Regions from separate parts of the Rhodopseudomonas julia genome, predicted to be linked through region 3. Evidence: riboswitches for the same ligand, from Rfam matches in the RefSeq annotation. Region 3 holds a riboswitch; each other region holds the start of a gene.

Evidence for each region. Region 3 has a riboswitch for cobalamin ahead of J2R99_RS17630 (PocR ligand-binding domain-containing protein). Riboswitches for the same ligand answer to the same signal wherever they lie in the genome.
Region 1: another riboswitch for cobalamin. It lies ahead of J2R99_RS03805 (TonB-dependent receptor plug domain-containing protein); the one in region 3 lies ahead of J2R99_RS17630 (PocR ligand-binding domain-containing protein).
Region 2: another riboswitch for cobalamin. It lies ahead of cobU (bifunctional adenosylcobinamide kinase/adenosylcobinamide-phosphate guanylyltransferase); the one in region 3 lies ahead of J2R99_RS17630 (PocR ligand-binding domain-containing protein).

Annotation. Positions count from the first base shown of each region.
Region 1 covers NZ_JAUSUK010000001.1:807,437-813,681, forward strand. The annotation lists gene J2R99_RS03795 (DUF2218 domain-containing protein) at 1-970, shown strand, start outside; gene J2R99_RS03800 (acyl-CoA thioesterase) at 1,064-1,825, opposite strand; cobalamin riboswitch at 2,276-2,474, shown strand; gene J2R99_RS03805 (TonB-dependent receptor plug domain-containing protein) at 2,591-4,552, shown strand; gene J2R99_RS03810 (ABC transporter substrate-binding protein) at 4,552-5,397, shown strand; gene J2R99_RS03815 (FecCD family ABC transporter permease) at 5,394-6,245, shown strand, end outside.
Region 2 covers NZ_JAUSUK010000002.1:1,109,860-1,116,104, reverse strand. The annotation lists gene cobN (cobaltochelatase subunit CobN) at 1-1,565, opposite strand, end outside; gene cobW (cobalamin biosynthesis protein CobW) at 1,567-2,601, opposite strand; gene cobU (bifunctional adenosylcobinamide kinase/adenosylcobinamide-phosphate guanylyltransferase) at 2,598-3,128, opposite strand; cobalamin riboswitch at 3,451-3,662, opposite strand; gene J2R99_RS17755 (hypothetical protein) at 3,661-4,074, opposite strand; tRNA gene J2R99_RS14535 (tRNA-Asn) at 4,165-4,240, shown strand; gene J2R99_RS14530 (AzlC family ABC transporter permease) at 4,704-5,447, shown strand; gene J2R99_RS14525 (AzlD domain-containing protein) at 5,440-5,790, shown strand; gene J2R99_RS14520 (biotin transporter BioY) at 5,817-6,245, opposite strand, start outside.
Region 3 covers NZ_JAUSUK010000002.1:1,792,603-1,798,847, reverse strand. The annotation lists gene J2R99_RS17650 (ROK family transcriptional regulator) at 1-933, opposite strand, end outside; gene J2R99_RS17645 (SIS domain-containing protein) at 1,089-2,132, shown strand; gene J2R99_RS17640 (ROK family protein) at 2,129-3,103, shown strand; gene J2R99_RS17635 (ABC transporter ATP-binding protein) at 3,118-4,206, shown strand; cobalamin riboswitch at 4,613-4,823, shown strand; gene J2R99_RS17630 (PocR ligand-binding domain-containing protein) at 4,944-6,194, shown strand.

The sequences.
Region 1 (6,245 bases), on a different contig from region 3:
CAGCTTCCATCGGATTTTCTACGATTTCGGGAACGGTTCCCTGCGCGCTTTGCGTGAAGCCATCGAGCTCGAAGCAGAAGCTCGGGACATCTCGGGTCTCTTTTACATGCGCATGGCGCTTGCCGCCCATCTCAAGGAATTCGCCGGCGCGCCGTCGCCCGAAATCGTCTGGGCGGGGGATGGCGACGATATCGAAACGCCGCCGAACTTCCGCCCCGTCAGCGTCCGCAAGATGCACGACATCACCCAGCACATGCGCCGGATCACCTTTGCGGGTGAGGATCTCGAGCGCTTCGCCGATGACGACAATCTGCATCTCGGCCTGATCATCCCACCCGAGGGCGGCAAACTGATCTGGCCGAAAGTCGGGCGAGACGGCCTCCTGCAATGGGACCCGGAAACACCCACACCCGCAATGCGGCGCTACACGGTGCGGCGCTGCAACCCGGCCACAGGCGAAATCGACATCGACTTCGTTCTCCATGACGACGCTGGTCCCGGCACGGCATTCGCCGTGCACGCACAACCCGGAGTGATGGCGGGGCTTGCCGGTCCCTCAGGAGGCAGCATCGTGCGCGGTCGCGATTGGTATCTTCTTGCCGGCGACGAAACGGCGCTTCCTGCCATCAGCCGTTTCCTGGAGATTCTTCCCGCCGACACGCCGGGCCGCGTTTTGATCGAGGTTGCGGGCGCTGAGGACGAGCAGCCGATGGGCGGTGGTGCGATTGAGGTCGAATGGATCCACCGCGGCGCCGACAGGCCGGGCCTTCGCCTGAGCGAGGCCGTCCGTGCCGTCGAATTCCCGCCCGATGCCGCCTCTCCCTATGTCTGGGCGGCTTGCGAGTTCAACGCCTTTAAGGCGATCCGCAACCATCTGCGCACCGAGCGCGGGCTGAAGAAACAGGATCACCTCGTGGTCGCTTATTGGCGGCAGGGTGAGCCAGAGGATACGGCGCCAGGGAACGATTGACGAGCGAGCCAAGCCCGTCCCCAAGCCTGGCCTCCAGCCTCGCCGCTGACAACCTCATCCGACTTGCGGCATCTCCTCAACCCCGAAAAGCGCTCAGGCGATCGCGACCGGGCGGTGGTTCTCGTCGACGGCGACCATCACGAACGTCCCCTTGCCGCACAGCCTGCGGTTCTCCGACAGGAGCGCCTCGGCAACCATGGTCACCTCGACGGTCATCGAGGAGCGCCCCGTCGCCACGATCGCGGGCTGCAGCTCGATCATCTCGCCGGTCGATACCTGATCCATGAAATCGACACGTTGAGAGGACGCCATGACGACGATCTTCCGGCAATGGCGGGTCGCCGCGACAAACGCCGATTTGCCCATCGCGGCGAGCACATGGCCGCCATAGAGGCTGCCGTAATGGCTCGTCTGATCGGGAAAGACGATCTCGGTCGAGCCGCTTTGAGGCGTCGGCATTTCCGGCCCGTCCGACAAGGGGGGCAGCGCCCCGCCATATCGCTCCAGCGTATCGGCGGCCACCATGTTGAAGACGCCACGCGTCGACAAGCGCCGTTCGCCGGACAGCGGCGCTTCGGCGACGAGATCGACTTCAACGCTGAGCGAACGGCGGCCGACGCGAACGACCTTTCCCGTCAGCTCGACGATTTCGCCCACATGCGCCGGGACATGAAAATCGATGCGTTCGCAGGAGGCGGTGACGAAATCGACATGCGCGTAGCGCGAGGCGACGAGAAAGGCGACCTTGTCCATATGCGCAAGGCCGATGCCGCCGAAGAGCGTGCCGTGGTGATTGGCGTCGCCGGGAAAGACGATGTCGATCAGCCTGGTGAAGCCGTTCGCAGGGCGCTCCAACCCATTCTCTTGCCCATTCTCCAGCCCAATCTCCGGCACGTTCATCGCGCTCCCCCCGCGCTCTCAACGCGCAAAGCCTTAGCTGCCATGACCATGTCGAAAACCTCCCGATAGCGCAAAGCACCGCCCCCAGATCGCAAATGCCGGGCCCCGGATCGCGGACGTGCCTGGGCACCTTCCCGGCTCAAGCGCACCGCGAAGCAAGACGTCAAGGCGGACTTTCTTCCGATCACTCGGAAGGAAGCCCGGCTTCGCCGAAAGTCGCTATGAGCCCCCGTGGCCTGGTCCTCTTCTGCGGCCTTTTGCCATTCTCGCCCTGCCTCAATTGAAGCCGCGGGAACCTCGTCCGCAAAGGCGCCGGCTGCCTCCAATCGCCTCTCGCGACTGCGAAAGCGCCTTCCCATCAAGTCCATGCGCCTGCAATTCATCTTGACGACACAGGCGAGATCGTGGTCCGCTCTCTCTGACGGTGCCTCCTTGGAGGCTGAAAAGGGAACGCGGTGCGGGCTATGCTCAAATCCGCGACTGTCCCCGCAACTGTGAGCGGCGAATCGCTCGTCACAATGCCACTGGCCCCGAGGGTACCGGGAAGGCGGCGACGCGATCATGACCCGCAAGTCAGGAGACCTGCCGTCAACCGTGGTCACGCGCGGTCACGTCGGTCGGGGATGTGCCGATGGGATAGACTTCATGAGCACCCGCGCATGAAGCGTCCTCGATCGCGGTGATGTGCCAACCGGCCGTGCGCCGCCTTGAGGTCATCTCGTGTTTTTCTCTCGCCCCTCGCGTGAAGGCGTTCCGCCGCAACGCTTCATTGCCGTTTGCGCCGGCCTTCTTGTCTCCGCCGGAATGTCTCCGGCTGCCGCGCAGGACGATGACGTCGTCGAACTCCCCGAACTGTCCGTCACGGCGAACCTGACGGCGACGCCCCTCACGCAGGTCGGCAGCGCGGTGACGGTCATCACCGGCGAAGAGCTGCAGGCGCAGAATATCCATGACGCCGCGGAGGCGCTGCGCCAGGTGCCGGGCGTTTCAATCAATGCGGCCGGCCCGCGCGGCCAGTTCACGCAGCTCAGAATCCGGGGCTCTGAAGGCAACCAGACCAAGATTTTCGTCGACGGCATCCCCGTCAACGATCCCGCCCGGGGCTCGGAATTCGATTTCGCGCATCTTCTTGCCGACAACATCGAACGCATCGAGGTGCTGCGGGGACCGCAGAGCGCGCTCTACGGCTCCGACGCGATCGGCGGCGTCGTCAACATCATCACCCGCCGCGCCGAACCCGGCACGCATCTGACGGCCCGCCTTGAAGCCGGCTCGCACAAGACGCTGAGCGGCAACGCCACCGTTGGCACGGCGGGCGCCAACTACGATTTTCTCGCCGGCGCCTCCGGCGTGCGCACCGACGGCGTCTCCGTTGCGGACAAACGGCTCGGCAACACGGAAGACGACGGCTACGAAAACGGCACGCTCTTCGCCAAGGGCGGCGTCGACGTCACCGACTGGCTGAACCTTTCAGGCGTTGCACGCTACACGCGCCTGCGCACGGATCTCGATTCGGAAGGCTTCCTGCCCTCCGTCGGCCATACCGGCCCGCTCGATTCCAACCAGGACATGAAGGGCGACCAGCTTTTCACGCGCGCCCAGGCGAAGGTGACGCTCCTCGACGGGCATTGGGAACAGCTCGCCGGCATCTCCTATACCGATCAGAACCGCGATTATCGCGATCTCGATCCGACCACGGTCACGAGCACTTACGAAGGCGAGCGGCTGCAGTTCGATTACCGCTCGACCTTCATGTTCGATACGCCCGCCATCGCCAATGCCGGGCATACGCTCACCCTAGGCGTGGAGCGGGGCGAAGACAGCGCCGTCTCGGACAGTGCCTGGTCCTCCTTCGATCGCTCCATCACCTCGACGGGCTTCATCGGCCAGTATCAGCTGAGCCTGTTTGAGGATCTGTCGCTGACGGCCGGCCTCCGCCACGACCAGAACGACGTCTTCGAAGATGCCACCACCTACCGGCTGACCGGCGCCTACAATTTCCGCCAGACCGGCACCAAGCTGCATGCTTCCTACGGCACCGGCGTAAAGAACCCGACGCTCTTCGAACTCTACGGCTACACCAACACCTATCGTGGCAATCCCGATCTCGAGCCGGAAGAGGCGAAGGGCTTCGACGTCGGCGTCACGCAGGCGTTCTGGGCGAACCGCGCCTCGTTCGATGTCACTTATTTCAATCAGGAGATCTCGAACCTCATCACCGGCTCGGGGCAGACCTCGATCAACCAGCCGGGTGAATCCAAGATCGATGGTGTGGAAGTCGCGCTGACGGTGGAGCCGCTCGACAATGTGACGGTGACCGGCTCCTACACCTATACGGACGGCGAGGACGCGACCGGCAACGACTTGATCCGCCGGCCGCAAAACGTCGCCAGCCTCGTCGTCAACTACGCCTTCCTTCAAGGCCGTGCCAACGTCAACGTCTCGGTCGACTACAACGGCGAGCAGAAGGACTGGGTGTGGACCGACGCCTTCTACATCAACCGCGAGACGATCACTCTCGATCCCTATACCCTCGTCGATGTCGCCGCCTCCTACGACATCACCGACAACACCCAGATCTTCGGCCGGGTCGAAAACCTCCTCGACGAGAAGGCCTATGATCTGTGGGGCTATGACCGGGAAGGCGTCAGCGCCTATGCCGGAGTTCGGCTGACCTTCTGATGCCTGGGCGTTGGCTCACGTATTGTCTGGCAGCCGTTGCGGTCCTCGCCGTCGCCGACGCTCCTCCGGCGCAGGCGAGGCCGCAGCACATCGTCTCGATCAATCTGTGCGCCGACCAGCTTTTGATGCGGCTTGCCGATCCCGATCAGATCGCCTCTCTCAGCTATTTCTCGCGCGATGCCTCCATGTCGAACCTGGCCGAAAAGGCCCGCGCATTTCCGCGCAATCGCGGCCTTGCCGAAGAGGTGATGCGCGACAAGCCCGACATGGTCTTTGCCGGACGCTACACGAAGCGCGTGACTGTCGATCTTTTGAAGCGCATCGGCGTCGACGTCGTGGAACTCGACGTGCCGCGCTCGATCCCCGATGTGGAAGCCCAGATCCGTCGTGTCGGCGCAGCCCTCGGCCAGGATGAGCGGGCGGAAGAGATGGTGCGCGAGATGGAGGCGCGGCTTGCAACCGAAGAGGTGCCGGCCTCCGAGCGCCCATCCGCGATCGTTTACGAACCGAACGGTTATACGGTCGGTTCCGGTTCGCTCATCAACGTGCTGATCTCGCTCGCCGGGCTTGAAAATCTCGCTGCCGAAAAAGGCCTTGAAAGCTACAGCCGGCTGCCGCTCGAAAAGCTCGTGGCCCTGTCTCCCGATGTGCTCGTCGTCGGCGACTATCGCGACGCGCCGGCCGTCGCCAACGAGATCCTGCACCATCCGGTGCTCTCGCGCATGCCGCGGCCGATGGAGATCGTTTCCGTCCCACAGCGTTTGTGGATGTGCGGCGGACCGGACATTTTCAAGGCCGTCGAGGCCTTGCGCCAGGCAGCCGACAAAGCGCGGGAGCTCAAATGAGCGAAATCGCGCTTCAGGCCGAGCGATCGGCGTCCGGCTACCGCAGGCTTCTCGGCGCTCTGTCGCTCACGGTCGCTATCGCCTTCGTCCTGTCGCTTGCGATCGGCTACGGCCCCTTCGATTTCGGCGCCGCGCTCAAGAGCGCACTCTCCGGAAAAGACGATCTCGGCGCCCTCGTTCTCGTCGAAATCCGGCTTCCCCGCGCCCTTCTCGGCCTCTTGGTCGGCTTCGCGCTCGGTCTCGCCGGTGCCGTGATGCAGGCGTTTTTGCGCAATCCGCTCGCCGAACCTGGCATCATCGGCATTTCGGGGGCTGCCGCCTTCGGCGCCGTCGTCATCTTCTATTCGGGGCTTGCGGCCGTCTCCTCGCTGCTTCTGCCCATCGGCGGGATCGTGGCGGCCCTTGCGGCTGGCCTGCTTCTCTTCGCCGTCGCCGGGCGCAACGCCAACACGGCGACGCTCATTCTCGCCGGCATTGCGGTGAACAGCCTCGCCGGCGCCCTCGTCTCGCTCGTTCTCAACCTGTCGCCCAACCCCTTCGCAGCCACGGAAATCATGTTCTGGCTGATGGGCTCGTTCGCCGATCGCAGCCTGACACATGTCGCCATCGCGCTTCCACCAATCCTGGCCGGCTGCATTGCGCTCTTTTTCACGTCGCGGGCACTCGACGCGCTGGCGCTCGGAGAGGATACGGCCACGAGCCTCGGCTTCGATCTGCGGATCACGCGCGCCCTCCTCGTCGGCGGCGTGGCACTCGCGGTCGGCGGTGCCGTGGCCGTCAGCGGCACGATCGGCTTCGTCGGCCTCGTCGTGCCACATCTCCTGCGCCCCTTCGTCGCCTACCGCCCC
Region 2 (6,245 bases), 680 kb from region 3:
TGCGGCGGCACAAGCGCCGGGTCATGATAGGAGGTCTTGGGGTCGACGTTGTAGCCGCGCGCCGGCTGCACGCCGATTGTGATATGCCCGAAACGATGCAGGGCGAGCGCAAAGGCACCTTCGTCAGGATCGAAGAACGGGTCATCCTCGGGTCGCCCCCACGCCGCCTCGACCTCGCTCTGCACGTTCTCCGGCAGAGTGCGGAAGAATTCTCGATAATCGTCGAGCGAAAGCCGTTCTCCGCCCGTGCGCTCGACGCGTCCATCGATCGCGTTTGTCGGCCCGGCGAGAATCATCTGCATCAAGGCCTCGCCCGTCCCGGGCGCGCCCTCGGTGTTGAAACCGGCCTCGGCCATCGCAGACAGGAGCCGGACCGTCGATTCGGGCGCATCGAGACCGACGCCGTTTGCGAGCCGTCCGTCCTTGTTGGGATAGTTCGACAGAACGATGCCGACATGTTTCGCCGCGTTCGGCTTTGCCGAAAGCCGCGCCCAGCCCGCCGCGAGATCGGCAACGAAGGCGATGCGGTCGGCAAGCGGGCGATGCGCCATCGGCCGGCACTGCGTACGCGGCTCGAATGCCCCCTCTTCCTTGAAAGAGACGGCGCGCGTGATGAGACGTCCGTCGACCTCCGGCAGCACCACGTTCATGGTGAGATCGGAGGGTGAGAGACCGCGCGGATGCTCCCGCCAGATCGCCTCGGACACGCCCGCAAACGTCACCTGAAGAACCGGCCGCCTTCCGCCATCAAGAACGGTCTCGGCAGACGGATCGCCGGTCTTGCCGAGAGCAAAGGCAGTGGCGTTCAGGATAAGCGCAGGATCGTGCTCCTGAAACAGCCCCGTTACGAACTCTTTGTCCGCCGCCGCCTTGAGGCTTGAGACGAAAACCGGAAGCGGCCGCAGTCCCCGTTCGGCAAGAGCCGTAGAAAGCGCTTCCACCGGCGCCGTCTGACCCGATTGCACGAGGGCGCGGTAGAAGACGATTGCCGCAGTCGGTCCCTTGGCATCCGGCTTTAGGCCGGCCTCGTAAACGCCGAAAGCCGGCACCGTCTTCGGCGGCGGAGGAGCAGCGTCGTACCCGAGGAGATGGCCCGAAAAGCGCAACGCGTTTGCGAAATTCTCCGCCCCGCCCTCGGCCAGATAAGACCAGAGAAGCCGCGTTTCATCGGCGCCGAGCGTGCCCTCGGCGGCAAGATCGCCGTCCCATTTCGTATCACCCGGCATCAGCGCCACTTTGGCGCCGGAGCCACGCGCGATCCGCAGCGTCTCCTCGACGCCATAGCGCCAATAGCCGACACCGCCGAGAAGCCGGACGACGATCAGCTTCGCCTCGGCCAGCACCTTCTCGACATAGAGGTCGACCGAATAGGGATGCGCGAGCGCCATCCAATTGGCGAGCCGCGTCGCCGGAAAATCACCCGGCAGCCGGTTCGCCGCCGCAGCCAAGCCGGCAATCTCCGTATCAGCTGCAGAAAGGATGACGATGTCGCCCGGGCTTTGATCGAGATCGACCGCTTCGGAGGCCGCGTCGAGCCCCCGGCTCTGGCCCTTGAAGATATGCAATTCAGCCTCCGAGGGCCTCCGTGACGGCCGCCCGATCAACATCGGACAGGCCGATCACCACGAGCTTCGGTTCGCCTGACGAATCGCCGTCGCCACGGTCGAACCAGCTCTCCAGCCTCTGACCCACGGCCTGAACGACCAGCGGCACCTTTTTGCCGTCGACCGCGAGACGTCCCTTGATGCGCAGGACGCCGGGCATGGCAAGTGCCTTGGCGATGCGCGCTTCGGCCTCGGCCTTGTCGGGTGCGGTGACGGCGATGCTGAAGGAATCGAAATCGTCGTGCTCGTGCTCCTCGCCTTCCATCTCATGGTGCGAAAGCCGCGTCTCGCTATCGTCCTCCGCCCCGGCTCCGACGCCCAGAAGCACTTCAGGCGGCACGATGCCATGTATGGCGCGAATGAGCGACGCGGCCACGCGCTTGTCCTCTCCGACGCGCTTTTCCACGCGCATCATGCCCTCTTCATCGACGAGATCGCTCTTCGACAGGATGATGAGATCGGCACAGCGCAGCTGATCCTCGAACAATTCCTCGATCGGATCGTCATGATCGAGCGACTGGTCGGCTTCACGTTGCGCGACGAGCTTCGCTTCATCGCTCGCCATACGCCCGGCCGCGACGGCCTCGGCATCGACGACGGTCACCACCCCGTCGACGGTCACCCGGTCGCGGACAGCAGGCCAGGCGAAGGCTTTGACGAGCGGCTGCGGCAAAGCGAGACCCGAGGTTTCGATGACGATGTGGTCCGGCGCCTGTCCGCGAGCGAGGAGGCCTTCCATCGCGGGCAAGAAGTCATCGGCCACCGTGCAGCAGATGCAGCCGTTGGAAAGTTCGACGATGTCCTCCTCGCCGCAGGCGGGACTGCCGCAATCGGAGAGAATGCCTCCGTCGAAGCCCGTATCTCCGAACTCGTTGACGATGAGCGCGATCTTTCTGCCGTTCGCGTTCTCGAGGATATGGCGGATGATCGTCGTCTTTCCGGCTCCGAGAAAGCCGGTGATGATCGTCGCGGGGATGCGTTCCGAAGTGTTTGTCATGAAGGAAGCTGTCCTTTCAGTGCCAGAGGCAGACCGGCCGCCATGAAGACGACAAGCTCAGCCGAGCGGGCGATTTCCTGGTTGAGACGGCCTTGCGCATCGCGAAAGCGACGAGCAAGGGCGTTATCGGGTACGATGCCGAGGCCGACCTCGTTGGAAACGAAGATGACGGGCCCTTTCGCTGAGGAGAGGGCTGCACAAAGCTCACGCGTGCGCGCCGCGAGGTCCTCTTCGGCAAACAAGATGTTGGAGAGCCAGAGTGTCAGGCAGTCGACGAGCAGCGCGTGCTCCGGCGCGGCCTCCCTGGCGATGACTGCCGCAAGCGCGATCGGCTCTTCGACCGTGCGCCATGCCGGCCCGCGTCGCGCCTGATGCGCGGCGATGCGCTCACGCATCTCCGCGTCGTTCTGCGAAGGAGGACAGGTCGCCACATAGACGGGGGTGAGCCCGCTTTCCTCCACGAGACGTTCCGCGTAGGCGCTTTTTCCCGAGCGGGCGCCCCCCAAAACGAGTGCCGTCGTCATCATGAGGATTCCAGGGACAAGGCATGCAATTCAAGCGGCCGGCTGCTCGCCGTCGTGCCGGTTGGCATGAGGGCCGCCTGCCCCGCGGCTACACCTTGAATGGGAAGAAACATATCTGCCTCAGCGGCAGTGCGGCGAGGAAGAGCTTCCTGAAAGGTCAGGCGCAGGGCACCGCACGAGCATGCCCGCGAAACCAAACTCGACGCTCGCGCGATGTTCGCCCGAGGTCGATGCAGCGCTCCCGGCACCCGTCCTGGCTAGAATTGCCGAGGGAAATTTTCCCGAACCTTGCATGCTATCCCCTTTACCGTCCCTCCGACGGCGTTCGAGTTGCCCTGGTCCGGCAGGTCTCCTGGCTTGCGGGTCTCAGCCCCTTCTGCGCCTTCCCGTTGCCGGTGGCTTGTGCAGGGGGCTCGCCGCGTACAGTTGCGGGGGCAGCTGCGGATGAGGGACCCCGATCTGGGTCGTCCCTGTCGCATTCCCTTTTGATCCCCTGGTGCTGTGCACCTTTCGGGAACCGGAACCATTTCAAAGACTAAACGGAATCGGAAGACTGCCGCAAGCGCGATTCCGTCGACCGCTCCGTTTCGCTCGCGCGTGTCTCATCCGGCGAAACGAAGGGCGTTTCCGAATCGATTTTACCCGCGACAGCCGCTTTGCCATTACCCGCAGGCGCGGCGACGTCGAATCGCCGCGCCACACTAGGATAGTGCGTATAGATCCACACAGTGAACCGTCGCCGCCAACGCCGCACCGCGGGAATGTCGATCGACAACACGATCAGGCCGAGGGGCAGCATCCACACGCCGAGCACAGGCAGGAACGCGAAAAAACCGCCGAGAATCAGCAAAATCCCGATACCAACACGCAAAAGCGGGCTGTGCGGCAGAGGCATCTGCCGGCCAAAAAGATGGAGGCGCGAGCGCCGCCTGCTGTCGTTATTCACCACTTCGGCTTCCTGCCTGTTTTGCATGCGTCAAAAATGGGCTGCGAAAGGATGCTTGCAATGCCCGATGAGTTTGGTATATCGCGCCCCAATTCCCCGGTAGCTCAGTTGGTAGAGCAAGCGGCTGTTAACCGCTGGGTCGCTGGTTCGAGTCCGGCCCGGGGAGCCACCTTCCTTCTCTTCTCATCCCACGATATCGTCGAAACCGTGTCCGCACGGTGAGCGCCAGAAACCATGTGCGCCAGGATCTGCCCGCCTTGGGCAGTGCGGCCAGGCCACACGAAGCTCGGTCCCGTCTTCATCGACACAAAAAACCTGAAACGATCGCCTTTCGTCCTCAATGGCGAGAGTCCAATGCGATTCGCGGTGCGCACAAACCCCGCATGGTGTGATCTGAGCACCCAAGCCTCATTTAAGAAGAGCCTCTCGATCGCATAGAGATTCGTGACGCCGGCCCACGCGCAGTCAAAACCGCAGAACAAGAAAACACGGCTCATGTAGTCGCACGCACAGACGCGTGAATACTTTCCGAAATGAAGTTTATTCATATCGATTAGTTTTTCTGGACACAATAATTGAGCTGGAATAAAGGGGTATCCAATATTCTACATTGAGATACATCCCCCGATGCGATGACAGACTCCCCAGACCTCTCCAGCGACGAAGAGACGTCCGCAGCACACGTTTTCCGCATTGCCGCCGGCGACGCTCTCGTCGTGATTCTCACTTTCCTCGTGATGTTCATGGGCGTCGGCCAGCTTAGCGCCGAAGCCGGTCTCAACGCCGTGCAGACAGCGTTGATGACCAGCCTGACGGTCGCCGCGCCCGCTCAGGCTGCCGCCATGCAGATCCTGACGAGCGAAGGCGCAACCGCCGCCGCATGGGCCGCAGCTGTCGTCGCCGTCATCATCGTCAATCTGCGCTTCATCGTCATGGTCGCCTCGGTCCTGGCGCGCTTGCCGGAGACGACATTCTGGCGCGCCCTGGGCGGTGTCGGCCTGATTTCGGCGAGTTCCTTCGCCGTCATCCTCCCCCGCCTCATGGAGGAGCCGCCGCCACGACCGATTCTTTATTGCGGCATGGTCGGAGGCATGTGCTCGCTCTCCGCCGTCATAGGCGCCGTGGCTGGCCACCAGCTCGCAGCCTCCGTGCCAGTTATCGTTGGCGCCACCTTGGGAGCGATGATCCCAATCTATTTCGCCACGCTGATCGCCCGCCAAAAGAAGCTGCGACCATTGATGGTGAACGCCCTCTTCGGCGCACTTCTCGTGCCGGTCGGTGTGCCCTTCATGGGCGCATCCGCGCTTCTCGTCCTGCCCCTCGTCGTGGCAGGCCTCAGCATGCTGGTCGATCAAGGAAAACAAAAGAATGCCTGACGCTCTCTCTCACTGGCAGCTTTGGGCGGTTGCGGTCGGCGCCGGCCTTGGAACGCTGCTGTTGCGACTCGTACCGCTGTTTGCGCGCGAGGCGATCGGAGGTGAACGCATCCGCGAATTCTTCGACCGGGCAGGTTACGGCATTCTGGGCGGTATCGTCGCGACATCGGCGTTGCGCTCAGGCCAGGGCCTGTTTCACGATGCGCCGCTCCTCGGGTCCGCGGTCGCGATCATCTGCGTCGTCATCGCCTTCACGATCGCCGTGTGGAAGGGTGGTACCATCGTGCCGACCCTTATCGGCCTTGCGGGCTTCGTGGCGGCCGGCCTCCTCTATCTCGGCTGACCGCCCCGTTAGCGGAAACGCGCTATCTATGCCGTCCGCTGAATGATCGGATAAGAGCGCTTTACGGAAACCGCGATGATGGCGGCGAGACCGGCCTTGACCAGATCTCCCGGGATAAACGCTGCCGATGCGATCGCGGTCTTCGTCAGCGGCAGGCCGACATTGATCGCGGTCCACGGGATACCGATAGCATAAAGCACCACGATGCCGCCGAGCGCGCAGAAGACGAACGACGTGACGACATTAAGCCGGTTCCAGCCCCATTCGTGCAAAAGTCCGACGGCGAAGGCGGCCGCGACCCAACCGAAAAGGTAGCCGGCGGTCGGGCCGAAGAAGACGCCAAGACCGCCGCGACCGGCGGCAAGGAGCGGCAGTCCGACGGCGACGAGCGCGAGGAAGAGTAGAATCGACAGCGCGCCCCGGCGCGCCCCCAGGATGGCTCCAGCCAGCATCGG
Region 3 (6,245 bases):
GATGCCGCTCGGGTCGAAGAGATTCTCAAGCCCGTTGACGGCGATGCGCAGATAGTAGGCGGCGTCGTCGAGCCACTTTGCGAGGGCGTTATTGCCCATCTGAAAGGCTCTCAAGAGCAGCTCGGGGCTTGCACCTTCCCACTCGTTCTCAGTTTGCAGGATCGCCTCGTAGGCGCTGTGCAGCGAGACGTAGCGCTCCAGGCAGCCGCGATTGCCGCAGGCGCAGGGCTTGCCGCCGGGATTGACGATGAGATGTCCGAGTTCAGCCGCTCTTTGTCGCACGCCGGTGAAGGGCCGCCCGTCGATGACGATGCCGCCGCCGAGCCCGAGCCCGAAATAGATGTAGATAAAGGTCGGGTGTGTCTGGCCGAAGCCGTAGAGGCTTTCGCCGATCGCCGCGGCTGTCGCGTCGTTATCCACGAAAACCGGCAGGTTGAGGCGTCCGGAAAGCTCCTGGGCGAGCGGAAAATCGAGCCAGCCTTCCATCGTGAGGGGGCCGCGCGAGGCGAAGGTGCCGCTTTCGAAAAAGCCCGGCATCACCGCGCCGAGCCCGAGAAGGCGCCGGCGGATTTCGTCGTTTCCGTTGACCAGGCCATCGACGGCGCGCTCCACCAGCGGCAAGACCTCGCCCGGATTTTGGCGCGCGATCGGAAGGGCGGTGCGTGCAACAATGTGGCCCAGAACGTCGACGAGCAGGCCGACAAGCTGGTTCTGATCGAGGTGGATGCCGATCGTGTAGGCGCCTTCCTCGTCGACCACATATTCAGTGGCGGGTTGGCCTTTGCGGCCGAGGCGCCGGCCGGTCTCCTTGATCAGGCCAAGGGCAATCAATTCCCCGGCAATGTTGGAGGCGGTCTGTGAGGTGAGGCCCGTCATGCGGGCGATCTCTGAGCGCGACAGCGGCCCGTGCTTCAGCACCGCTTCGAATGCCACGCGGCGATTTCGTCTTCTCGCATGTTCGAGGTTTGTGCCCTGAAGCGACATTGCACTCCGTCTCGCTGTAAATGGTTGAGTTTTCCAAAACGTTTTGATTAATAGGAGGCCATCACGTCAATCAACTTCCTCGATACGGACACTCAGGCTGCGTTATGACCATGAAAATCAGCGACTTTATCGCCCAACAACCGGCGACGGTCGAGAAAGTCCTGTCCGACCTGCCGTCACAGATTGAAGCGGCGCTCCCAGAATCGGAGCCCGAACGCGTCATTTTGATCGGCACCGGCAGTTCGATGAATGCGCTCCTTGCCGCCTCCGACAGCTTTTCCGGTCTCCCTGCCGAGCTTGCGCTGCGCAGCCCGCTGACCTTCCTTGCCGAGACCGGCGAGCGACGTGTCGCAAAGAGCCTTGCTATCGTGCTGTCCCAGTCGGGCAACAGCAGCGATACGATCGCAGCGACGAAACAGGCCCGCAAAGAGGGCATGGACGTCATCGTGGTGACGGCCGGACGGGATGCGCCGCTTGCCGCCTGTGATGTGAATCTCGTTTGGCTTCCGGTCGAGGACGAGACCGTCGGCCCCAAGACCAAGGGCTACACTGCGAGCGTTCTGGCGCTACGGTTGATCGGCCTGGCGCTCAGCGGCAAGGCGATGCCGGGAGCGGCAAACGGTTTCGTCGAGGCTTACGCAGAGTTGATTGAGACGGCGCGCATCTGGTCCACCAATCTGGCTCCGAAGCTCGCCGGCGCCGATGTGATCGCCGTGCTGGGGCAGGGGCGGCATTACGGTTCTGCCCTGGAGGGATCCTTGAAAGTGGCGGAGATGGCCGGCATTCCCTCCTTCGGTCTCGAAACCGAGGAGGCGAGCCACGGACGTCTGCATGGTCTCACCAAGAAGAGCGTGACGATTGCGCTTGCTTCGAATGCGGACGAGCTCGATCTGGCGCGACGCGTTGTGGCTGCGATGGCGCATTACGGTTTGACGGGCTTCATTTTCGATCTCGCGGGCAAAGAGCCCGCCGGAATCGTCTGGCCGGCACCGGGAGAGGCGACGGCCGGTTTCGATACGTTGAGCGCCGTCGTGCCGTTTCAGTGGCTGGCGATCGATCTTGCCGCAGAGCGTGGCCTCGTCCCGGAGGATATGCCTTATCCAGGCATGACCAAGCGGCTCGGCATCAAGGTCGGAGAGGCCGTTTGACGCCCGAATTCCTTTTTGCGGTTGATGTCGGCGGATCGTCGGTGAAGCTTGGCATCGTCGACGGCAAAGGCGTCGTCGTCGCCAAGAACGCGCTTCCATTTCTGTCGCTGGCAAGCTTCGAAGCCCTCGCAGAGGAGGCCGCCGAAAGCCTCGACGCCTTGGCCCGCTCGGTTGCCGCGGCGCCTGAGGCGATTGGCATCGCGGCCCCCGGCTATGCGGATCCCGCCACTGGCCTGCCACTCGACGGCACGGGCAACGTCCCGCTTCTTCAGGGCGGCTCGCTTGCAGAAGAGCTCGCCAGGCGGTTGAACGTGCCCGCCGCAACCGACAACGACGCGATCTGTGCCACGCTCGGAGAATTGGAGTTCGGTGTCGGCAGGCGCGTTTCGAGCTTTGCGCTGATCACAGTGGGCACGGGGATCGGCGGCGCCCTTGTGATCGATCGCCGTATCGTGCGCGGTCGTGACGGCAAGCCGCCGGAATTTGGCGCCATGGTTCTGGAGCCGGGTCATCCTTATGAACGTCAGGGCCTGCGCGGGACCTTTGAGGATCTCGCCGGTGGCAAAGCAATCATTGCCGCCTATGCCGCGCAGACCGGAGAAGCTGCCGAAGATCTCAATATGAGCCTCTTGCGCGAACGCGCTCTGGCCGGTGACGCCCGAGCCGACGCGGCATTCGAGACGATGGGGCGCTACATCGCTCAGGCATTCGGCACGATGATCAATCTCACCGCGATCGAGCTTTGCGTCGTCGGTGGCGGGATCTCGCTCGCCGGAGGCTTTCTGCTCGATCGTATCCGCCGGCATCTTCGGGCAAATACCTGGCCGTATCTGGTTGCTGATGCCCGGATCTTGGCGACCGAGCATGGTAACGATTCCGGTCTCATCGGAGCTGCGGCCATGGTGCGCCGCCGTCTCAATCCTGTGGCGGGCGAGAGCGTTCCCGTCATCAAACCATCGGCATTCGTTTGAACGAGGTGACCGCCATGGCCCGAGAGCTGCAAGTTGAGCTTCGAGGTGTGCGTAAGAAGTTCGGGGCCGCGGAGGTGATCCGTGGCGTCGACCTCGGCGTTGAGGCCGGGGAATTCGTCGTCTTCGTCGGGCCGTCGGGATGCGGAAAGTCGACGCTCCTGCGCTTGATCGCGGGTCTGGAGGAGATCACCTCCGGCGACCTCTTGATCGAGGGGCGTTCGGTGAAGGATCTGTCGCCGGCCAAACGCGGCATCTCGATGGTGTTTCAGTCCTACGCGCTCTATCCGCATCTGACCGTGGAAGAGAATATGGGCTTCGGACTGAAGCAGGCGAAGGTCGAGAAGTCGGAGATCAAGCGGCAGGTCACCGAAGCGGCCGAGATGCTGCGCCTGTCGGAGCTTCTCCAGCGTAAGCCGCGACAATTGTCCGGCGGGCAACGCCAGCGTGTTGCCATCGGTCGTGCGATCGTACGCGATCCGAAGGTCTTTCTGTTCGACGAGCCTCTCTCCAATCTCGATGCGGCCCTGCGCGCCCAGATGCGCATCGAGATCGCGCGCCTGCATCGCGACATGGACGCCACGATGATCTACGTCACGCACGATCAGACGGAGGCGATGACACTCGCCGACCGCATCGTGGTTTTGAACGAGGGGCAGATCGAACAGGTCGGCACGCCGCTTGAGCTCTACGGCAAGCCGAAGACGCGGTTCGTCGCGAGCTTCATCGGCAGCCCGCAGATGAATTTTCTGCCGGTGCGTGTTGCCGGGACGGCGGACGGTGGTCCTCGCCTCAAGCTGCCGAACGGGGTTGAGATGGCTTTCCCGGAAGTGCCCCCGGCTGCGATCGACCGGGACGATGTCGTGCTCGGTATCCGCCCTCACGAGATCAAATTCAGTCGCGAGGAAACCCAGGGCATTTCGGCCGAGATCGTCGTGGTCGAGACCTTCGGCAACCACACGCTTCTTTATGCCAATATCGGTGAGGACGATCTCGTCACGGTCGAGACGGCAGGTATCAGCGATGTGACGACGGGTGAGCGCGTTTGGCTGAGTTTCGATCCGAGCCATTGCCATTTCTTCGGAAAGGATGGCCAGGCTCTATAGCTCGGGCCGAGAGCTTTACGGCATAGGCCGCCCTTATGCTCGAAGGGGCGGCCCGAAGGGAGCGGCTGAGGCCGGGCTCTTCTTGTCGAGATCGTGCCCCGATAGATATGCTCACCTGCAACGAGCGATATGCCTGGTGCCCCGCGTCGAGGGTGTCGGGCTCTACAGCCTGCGGCATTATGGCTGGCTTCAGCTGGGGATGCCTGTAAAAATCGTCATACATCGAAGTATTATTTATGAATACCGATGTAAATATTGCAGAAATTGGTGCTTCCAGGTGCATTTTTATGGCAGGAAGCAACCTATGGGCGTTATAAATAAACCAAAGATAGAATTTCCTCCTGTTGCAAGTGGGTAACGAAGCAGCCCACGGCGAGACCGACTTGACATAAGCCGTGGTTAGCGCCAGTAAAAGCCCGTTACCGGTTTCCGAGCGCGCGAGCGTGAGGATGAAAAGGGAATACGGTGAGGCTCCCCAAGAAGGGCCGAAACCGTAGCTGCCCCCGCAACTGTGAGCGGAGAGCAGGGCTGGGAGTGCCACTGGCGCGCGAGCGCTGGGAAGGTAGCCTTTGCTTGGTGCCGCGAGCCAGGAGACCTGCCGGTGATGTGCATCGGGCTGTGTGGGCCGTCGATGCATAACGAGGGATGTCGGGGTCTGCATCCAGCGACGAAAGTCACGGCAGGCAGCGCGTGCGCTTGCTTGTCATATTTCGGCGTTGGGCGGAGCGGTCATCCTGATGGAAGAGCATTACCCAACTCATAAGTGGCGGATCCAGGACTTCGTCGACATCCCGACGTTGCAGCGGATTCAGGACACTTTCGCCAAGGCCATGGATATGGCCGCGGTGACAGTTGATCGCGACGGCGTGCCCGTCACAAAAGCGAGCAATTTCCAGCCCGTGTGTCGTTTGATGCGCTCCACGACCGAAGGGTTGCGGCGCTGCCATGCCTGCGACGCTTGCGGGGGGCTCGCCGCCTATCGGTCTGGCCGGCCGGCGACCTATGTCTGTCATGCCGGGCTCGTCGATGTCGCTGCGCCGATCATCATCGAAGATGAATATCTCGGCTGCCTTTTGTGCGGCCAGGTGATGCTCGAAGATGAGCGCGAGCGCACCATTCGGAACGTGCTCGACCGAAACCATTCGCTTGGCATTGCTCCGGCGGAGCTCGAAGAAGCGGTCTACGCCATGCCGGCGGCCGATCGTGACCGTCTCGATTCCGCTGTTGAGATGCTGATGCTGGCGGCGAGCCACATCATCGAGATTGGCAAGACGAACTTGATCCAGGCGCGCCTCCTCAAGGAGGTGAAAGCCAAGGCCGCCACCGAAAAGGCGCTGCAGGATGCTCAGCTGCGGGCCTTGCAGGCGCGGGTCAATCCGCATTTCCTGTTCAACTCCTTGACGCTCATCGGCTACACGGCTTTCGAGGAGAGGGCGGTGAAGACCGAGGAAGTCGCCTATATGCTGAGCGACATCCTCCGCTACAGTCTGCGCAATCTCGCCACGCTGGTGCCGCTCAGCGAAGAATTCGACATGATCGAGCGCTGCTTGCGCCTCCATCAGCTTCGCTTCGGCGACCATCTGAGCATTGAAGTCGATCTCGACGAAAGCCTGCGCAACTGGCCGGTCCCCTGCATGGTTCTGCAGCCGCTTGCCGAGAACGCGATCGTGCATGGGGTCGAAGCGCTCTCACGGCCGGTGCGCGTGCGCGTTTCGGCTCGCAAGGTCGATGATCGCGGTTTGATCGAGGTCTATGACAACGGCGCGGGTATGAGCGAGGCTCAGGTCGCCGCGCTCAACAACGATCGTTGTGTCCTGCAGCAGGCGGAACGGAGCCGGGCGGCTCTGGGACTGCAGAGCGTCATTACCCGGCTCGACAGCGAGTACGGCAACGACTTCGATCTCAAAGTGACGAGCAGACTGAATGAGGGAACCCGAATTGAGCTTTCCTGGCCACTCGGCGACTATGCGCAGCTCGAAAATGCTTGAGCTCGCCCGTACTGAGCGTTTTGCTTCCATGTTTCAGGGGGCGTTTCAGCA